One region of the Roseburia sp. OM02-15 genome, then DNA from elsewhere that is predicted to be linked to it. Evidence: riboswitches for the same ligand, from Rfam matches in the RefSeq annotation. Region 1 holds a riboswitch; the other holds the start of a gene.
The links. A riboswitch is a leader RNA that binds a small molecule or an ion and turns the genes downstream of it on or off. The one in region 1 is predicted to bind cyclic di-GMP.
Positions count from the first base shown of each region.

Region 1 (3,428 bases):
GGTGGGAGCCAATCCCCCATCTAATATAGCCTCCGGCAGGATTACAGATGTGCGCAGTTGAAGTATGTCATGCAATTGCATGACGCGCACCTCGCAACAAGAATGCCGGAGCATTCTTGAAACCGATGAGAGATGTTCGGGAAGCAATGTATCCAGAGAAGATGACCACAGAACAGCTGGCTGAGGCACTGGATGAGATTGCAGAAGCATTTGATCCGTATGAGTATCGAGATAATGTGGAAATGGGAGAAAATACGGTACAGGAAGTAATGCTGGATTTGCGAAGCGGGAATATTCATTCCTATATTTCGTATCTGAAGGATATTGTAGACGAGGAATGCGATCATTCTGTGCGTGCAGGTGTATTGATTGAAAGACTGAAGCCTATGAACCGGAATTTCCAAAAGATATGGAACCAATGGTGTATGTAAACTATTGTGAAGAAAGTGATCTCATGAATCCAAGATGTCAGAAGTTGTCCGAGCTGGATGCAAAAACAGCAGAAATGGATAAAGAATGGTATGCAAAACGTGATCCGAAGGCAGACGAACCTACGAAAATCGCAAAGATACATGTGACTGTATATTATGCGGAAAAAGGTGAACAGAAGCTGCTTCATTGATTTCTGCTTCAAACTTTTATGTGACAAACATAACTGTCTGTGTTATTATAAAAGTGATATAAAAATGACTTTTGCGGAAACGAAAGTATCTTTATATTTTTTATCCGTATACTTCCTATAATGGGAATGAATACTTGCAAAATTGATTGCTAATATTTTTTCATTATTACAGGTACAATAAGAACATGTAATAGCGGAAATGAGGTATAGTTACTTGCAGGTAGAGAAGTATATTGCGGATAAAATAACATCTTTATGTGAAAAGCGTGATATCAGTAAATACAGATTATCGCAACTGTCTGGAATTTCCCAGTCGTCACTGGGAAGAATCATGGCGCAGGAAAACCTGCCGTCGCTGATCACACTTGAAAAAATATGTGCAGCTTTGGGCGTGACATTATCGCAGTTTTTTCAGGAAGGTAATTCAGAGAATCTGACAGAAGAGCAGGAAGAAATTTTAAGGATATGGAACGATCTGAATACAAATGAGCAGGAAACAGTGATGTCAATGCTGCGTGGACTTCGGAAGTAGGAGAACGGTTCGATGTATATATCGGCTGTTCTTTTTTTGTTTTTGAACGTTAAAACGGTAATGTTTTTCTTGTGTACAGTAGAGTGCTATAGTATAATAAAACTAGTTTTTTGCATAAGTATTAAAGCTATAATATGGAAATCGGCAAACCAGATGAAAGTCTGGGACGCAAAGCTACAGGGCCTGTAAAATGGCAGCCAGTTGCATAAATAAAATGACGTGCACTGTCTGTATGACAGTGCTTTTTTGTGGTGTTATTTCATAGGCGTAACTATAATAATTTTACTGGGAGAGAGAAAAGTATGAAAATGAATAAATCAGTATTGCAAAGAGGTATCATTTTTATATTGTGCAGCTGCATCCTTTTTTCAATCTGTCCGGTTTATGCTTTTGCAGCAGAAAATCAGAAAGAGAGAGTTGTCAGGATTGGTGTACCGGATGATACGTATGATAAGATAAATGGAAATGGAAAAAGAAGCGGATATGGATATGAATATCTGCAGAAAATCGCAGGTTATACCGGGTGGAAATATGAATATGTAGATTGTACATGGGAAAATTGTTTCGACAAATTAAAAAATGATGAGCTGGATATGATAGAAGGAATCTCTTATACGGAGGAACGGGCAGAGACTATGCTTTTTTCCGCTATTCCAATGGGAGACGAAAGATATTATGTCTATGTAAAACCCGATCATATAGACATCTCATCCTCTGACACTGCATCTTTCAATGGGAAAAAGATTGGGGTGCTTATGGGTTACCTGTCGGAAATGGTATTGAACGAGTGGGAAAAGAAATATGATCTGCATACACAGCATGTCAATGTTTCAAATAATGAAGATGCTTTGAAGAAAATTGCAGACGGAGAAATTGACGCTTTTGTATCGTTAGAGGATTCCCGTCTGGATGGGTACGGAATGGTGGCCTTAACGAATCTCGGAAGTTCAAAAATATATTTTGCGATTGGCCAGAGTCATTCTGATTTAAAGACAGAGCTGGATAATGCTATGAGAAGGATCACAGATGATGATCCTTATTATGCAGATGAACTGCATAAGCAGTTTCTGTCAGTGGACAGTGTATATTTTCTGACGGGAGAAGAACAAAAATGGCTGTCAGAGCATGGAGAAATCAAAATAGGTTATTTGATAAACGATGGCGGGGTCAGTACTCTTGATACAGAAACCGGAAAAGTGAGCGGCCTGATCACGGATTACATCCAGCTTGCACAAAACTGCCTGAAAGGGCAGACTTTGAAATTTTATATCAAGGGATATGATTCACAAGAGGATATGCAAAAAGCGTTGCATGATGGAGAAATTGATATGATTTTTCATGTGATGCAAAATACGAACGCTGCTGAAGACCTGGGCTATGATCTGACAGATACTGTCTGGAAGTATAATATGGCGGCTGTAACGGTTGAAAAGAGTTTTGATGAAAATGCTGAAAATACGGTTGCGATACCAAGAGAAGAGAGTGATTTGAAGTCTTATGTTTCCTACAATTATCCACAGTGGCATGTGAAGGAATATGCTACCTGGAAGGATGCAAAAAAGGCTGTATATAATGGAAAAGCAGACTGCATGATTATGGACTCAGGCAAGCTGAAACAATATTCCGATGATAATAAACTGTACAGTGTTTTTCTGGAAAAGTACGGTATGGTGTCATTTGCAGTCAGACATGGAAACAGCATGCTGCTGTCTGTCCTGAATAAGACTATAAAAACAATGTCTGCTTCAAAATTCTCCAATGCTGTGTATATGTATGACAGTAATCTGAAGAAAGTTACGGTAAAGGAGTTTATAAGGGACAATTTCTGGAGTTTTATGGTGCTTGTTGTATCTGTTTTTTTGATCGTGCTGATACTGATACTTGGATTACTCCGAAAAGCCAGAATTGCAGAGAAAAAGGCAAAAGAGGCACAGCAGCAGGCAGAAAAGGCGAACAGTGCAAAGACAGATTTTTTGAGACATATGAGCCACGATATCCGGACACCTTTAAATGGAATTATTGGGATGATCAATATATCAGAGCGTTATTATGGCGATCAAGAAAGATTATATGAATGTAAAGCAAAGGTAATGGAATCCATGGACTATCTGCAGTCCCTTCTGAATAATGTTCTGGATATCGGAAAAGTAGAATCTGGAACAATACAGCTGGAACACAAGCCATTTGATCTGGTTGCAATGCTCGTAAAACAGATTTCGATTGTTGAGACAAATGCAAAGGAGTATGGTATCCGCTTTGAAGGCGGAGTTTCCA
Region 1 covers NZ_QULX01000001.1:407,868-411,295, forward strand. The annotation lists gene DXB15_RS17180 (hypothetical protein) at 117-431, shown strand; gene DXB15_RS17185 (LPD25 domain-containing protein) at 410-622, shown strand; gene DXB15_RS01960 (helix-turn-helix domain-containing protein) at 837-1,154, shown strand; cyclic di-GMP riboswitch class I at 1,288-1,363, shown strand; gene DXB15_RS01965 (response regulator) at 1,457-3,428, shown strand, end outside.

Region 2 (3,428 bases), on a different contig from region 1:
TATATTGTATCAAAAATGCAGGAGCGTATGCCGGTCGGCTGCGCTCCGTTTTTGGTATAAAAACGATTACGATTTATCCGTTGACAGCGCTGTAAGTCATTTTTGGCTGTTTCAATGGATTCCGTCTCTATAATAACAGGTAGACCATCTGTAAAACGCCCACATTCATTTAAAAGAAGGCTTCCCAAACCCTTGGAACGGGCGGTAGAATGCACTGCCAGATAATCTAATAGATAAAAATCAGCATCCGGGCAGGTAGTAAGAAATGCAACCCCTTCAACATTAGATTCGTTATTTTTTAAGGGAAAACTACGCTGATCGGAAGTGATGCAGAGGACTCTATAAAGTTTCGTATCCATCATGCGAAGGATATTTTTTAATGGTTTTACTTCCTTTGCAGGAAAATAGGGGATGATAAAATTCTGGTATAAATATGGTACCTGTGCGGTTGTAGCTGAAAAAATGTGATATGAAGGCATATGTAATCCTTTCTTCCTAAAACGTGAATGAAAATGTAGGGATATTATAAGTAGCCTAGATTATTCACGGCACAGTCGTAAAAGTGGCTGAAAACCATATAGTTTCTATATTTTAACTGAATATTGCTTTTCGCCTATCAGGCGAATGAAAAAAGAGCATCCATTTGTGGTAAAATTAAGGTGTCGAATCTTAAAAAATAACCCAAAGGGGCCCTTTATGAGTATTGTAAACACCTTAGCCTTAGAAAGCAATAGACAGATTAAAATAAATTTTGATGGAGGAGATTTATCCTCCGATGCAGGCTTACTTCTTATCAAAGAATTTGTAAGCAAACTTGGTATTGATAAGCTTTTTGTCAAATCTTTCAAGACCAATGATTCTGCATTATTCAGATATCACACGGATCAGGAAAACCTGCTCCAGATGATATATTGGCGGGAAATATGATAACAGTAAAAGAAACGCAGAAAATGCAGGAATATACGCAGGAACGAATCGCTCAGGCAGAGCATAGAGATATAGAATTTCCAACAGATGTAAAAGAACAGATTTTTGAATATGCGAATCTGATCGGCGAGGAAGAGAAAGTTAGGACTTCGGAAGTAGAAGAACAGTTCGAGTATATGTATCAGCTGTTCTTTTTTTGTTTTCGGGCGTTAAAACGGTAATGTTTTTCTTGTGTACAGTAGAGAGCTATAGTATAATAAAACCAGTTTTTTTGCATAAGTTTAAAAGCTATAATAAGGAAATCGGCAAACCAGATGAAAGTCTGGGACGCAAAGCTACAGGGCCTTTAAAATGGCAGCCAGTTGCATAAAATGAGGTGCACTGTCTGTCTGACGGTGCCTTTTTACGGTGTTATTTCACAGACGTAACAATAATGATTTTATCAGGAAAGAATGAGGAAAATAAAAGTATGAAAAAGGCAAAACGTTGTCTGATTGCAGTGGTGTCAGGTGTACTTGTAGCATCTGCTGTCTTGTCTGGATGTGGACAGTCAAAGAAAGAAGTATCTAAAAATGATGATCATCTTACCGTTTATCTGTGGGAAAATCGTTTGATGAAAAATATTGCACCCTATATCCATGAACAGTTTCCTGATCAGGATATTGAATTTATTATTGGTAACAATGATACCGATTTATACAGTTATTTTAAAGAACATGATGAATTACCGGATATCATAACAGTACGTCGATTCTCCGGAACAGATGCACAGGACTTACAGCCTTATCTTATGGATTTTGCTTCTTATGATGTTGTTTCCAAGTACTATTCTTATGCGGTGCAATATTATAAGAATGAGGAGGATGAAATCCAGTGGCTGCCAATCTGTGGTATTCCGCAGACGATCATTGCCAACAAAACACTGTTTGATCAGTATGGTGTAAAGATTCCAGAAAATTATGAGGAATATGTACAGGCCTGTCAGCAGTTTTATGATAATGGCATAAAACCGTATTCCATGGATCTTGGGGAAGACTGGTCAAATAATGAAATCATCCAGGCGGCGGCAATCGGTGAGTTTACAAGCCTGGATGGTATTGAATGGCGAAACGGTGCAGAGACTGCAGCGGATGAAGTAAAGTTTGATGATACATTATGGAAACGTATTTTTTCAGAAACCAGTCAGTTTCTTAAGGACTCGCACTTTGGTAAAGAAGATATCAATATTGACATCAATACAGGAACCCAGATGTTTGTCGAAGGAAAATCAGCAATGTTTCATGGACATCCGACGGTTATGCAGCAGCTGCAGAAACAGATGGATGCGGAGCTGATCCGTATTCCTTACTTTTCACAGACATCGGATGAATCCTATGTGTACATGACTCCGTCATTAAACATTGCATTTAACAAAAACCTGGAAAAAGACCGGGAGAAACTGGATACTGCACTGGATGTGCTGGATTGTATGATTTCAGAAGAGGGGCAAAATCTGATTGCGGATGGAAGCGGTGTTATTTCATTGAATACAGATGTTCCAACCATGATGCAGGATGTACCTGGACTGGAAGATGAAATTAATAATAATGCTGTTTATATCCGATATTCCGCCCAAAAATCATTTGATGCAAGTCTTGAGGCTGTTCACGGATTACTGTCAGGGGAAATGGATGAAACACAGGCTTTTGATACTTTTCGCAGTGTAATGAATCGTAAAGATCCAGAAAAAAAAGCAACGGTGAATTTTGAAAATGAATATTCCATTTCACTGAACGATAGAAACGGCCGTGATGCAGCATCTTCCATTTTAACTACGATCAGAGAAGAAAATGATGCACAGCTGGCTCTGGCACCATATTATTATTTCACTTCTTCTATGTACAAAGGAGAATGCACCAGTAGCCGGATTGGGATGATGACAGCGAAGAGTTCAGATACAGCATTATATTTTGCAAAACTTAATGGTAAACAGGTTTATGAACTCGTGGAAAATTATCTCGCCGAATCTGATGAGAATTTTTATGTAACCAATAAATACGAATTACCAATTGCATCCGGTATGAAAATGATCGTCAATCAAGCGGAAAGTGGATTTTCGTTAAAGGACTTAACAGTTAATGATAAGAAAATAGACAAAGAAAAGGAATACTCGATTCTTCTTACAGACACCACAATGTCTGTTTTGAAAAAAATAAATCCGAAATGTGAGATTGAGCAGCTTAAAGATACAACATTATCAAGTGCATGGATCGAAGCAATGTCAAAAGGACAGCAGCCGTCAGCACCGGAAGACTATATAGAGGTTGAACAGTAAAAGTGGAGATAGAACAAACGGTAAATAAAAGAAAAAAAATAACAAGGCTGTTGCTTATACTACTTATTATTCTTTTAAGCTTAGGTTGTATCAAGTATCTTATAAGTAAGTCTAGCAAGTATATCAGCGAAAATGGAAAAAGCAGTATGGGAGCTGTTGTTGAGCAGATACAGCAGACCTATGATCT
Region 2 covers NZ_QULX01000008.1:125,238-128,665, forward strand. The annotation lists gene DXB15_RS09655 (GNAT family N-acetyltransferase) at 1-479, opposite strand, end outside; partial or broken gene DXB15_RS09660 (transposase) at 697-912, shown strand; gene DXB15_RS09665 (hypothetical protein) at 924-1,148, shown strand; cyclic di-GMP riboswitch class I at 1,222-1,297, shown strand; gene DXB15_RS09670 (ABC transporter substrate-binding protein) at 1,397-3,241, shown strand; gene DXB15_RS09675 (ATP-binding protein) at 3,388-3,428, shown strand, end outside.
Region 2: it holds a riboswitch for cyclic di-GMP, as region 1 does, so the genes downstream of both, DXB15_RS09670 (ABC transporter substrate-binding protein) here and DXB15_RS01965 (response regulator) in region 1, are expected to answer to the same signal.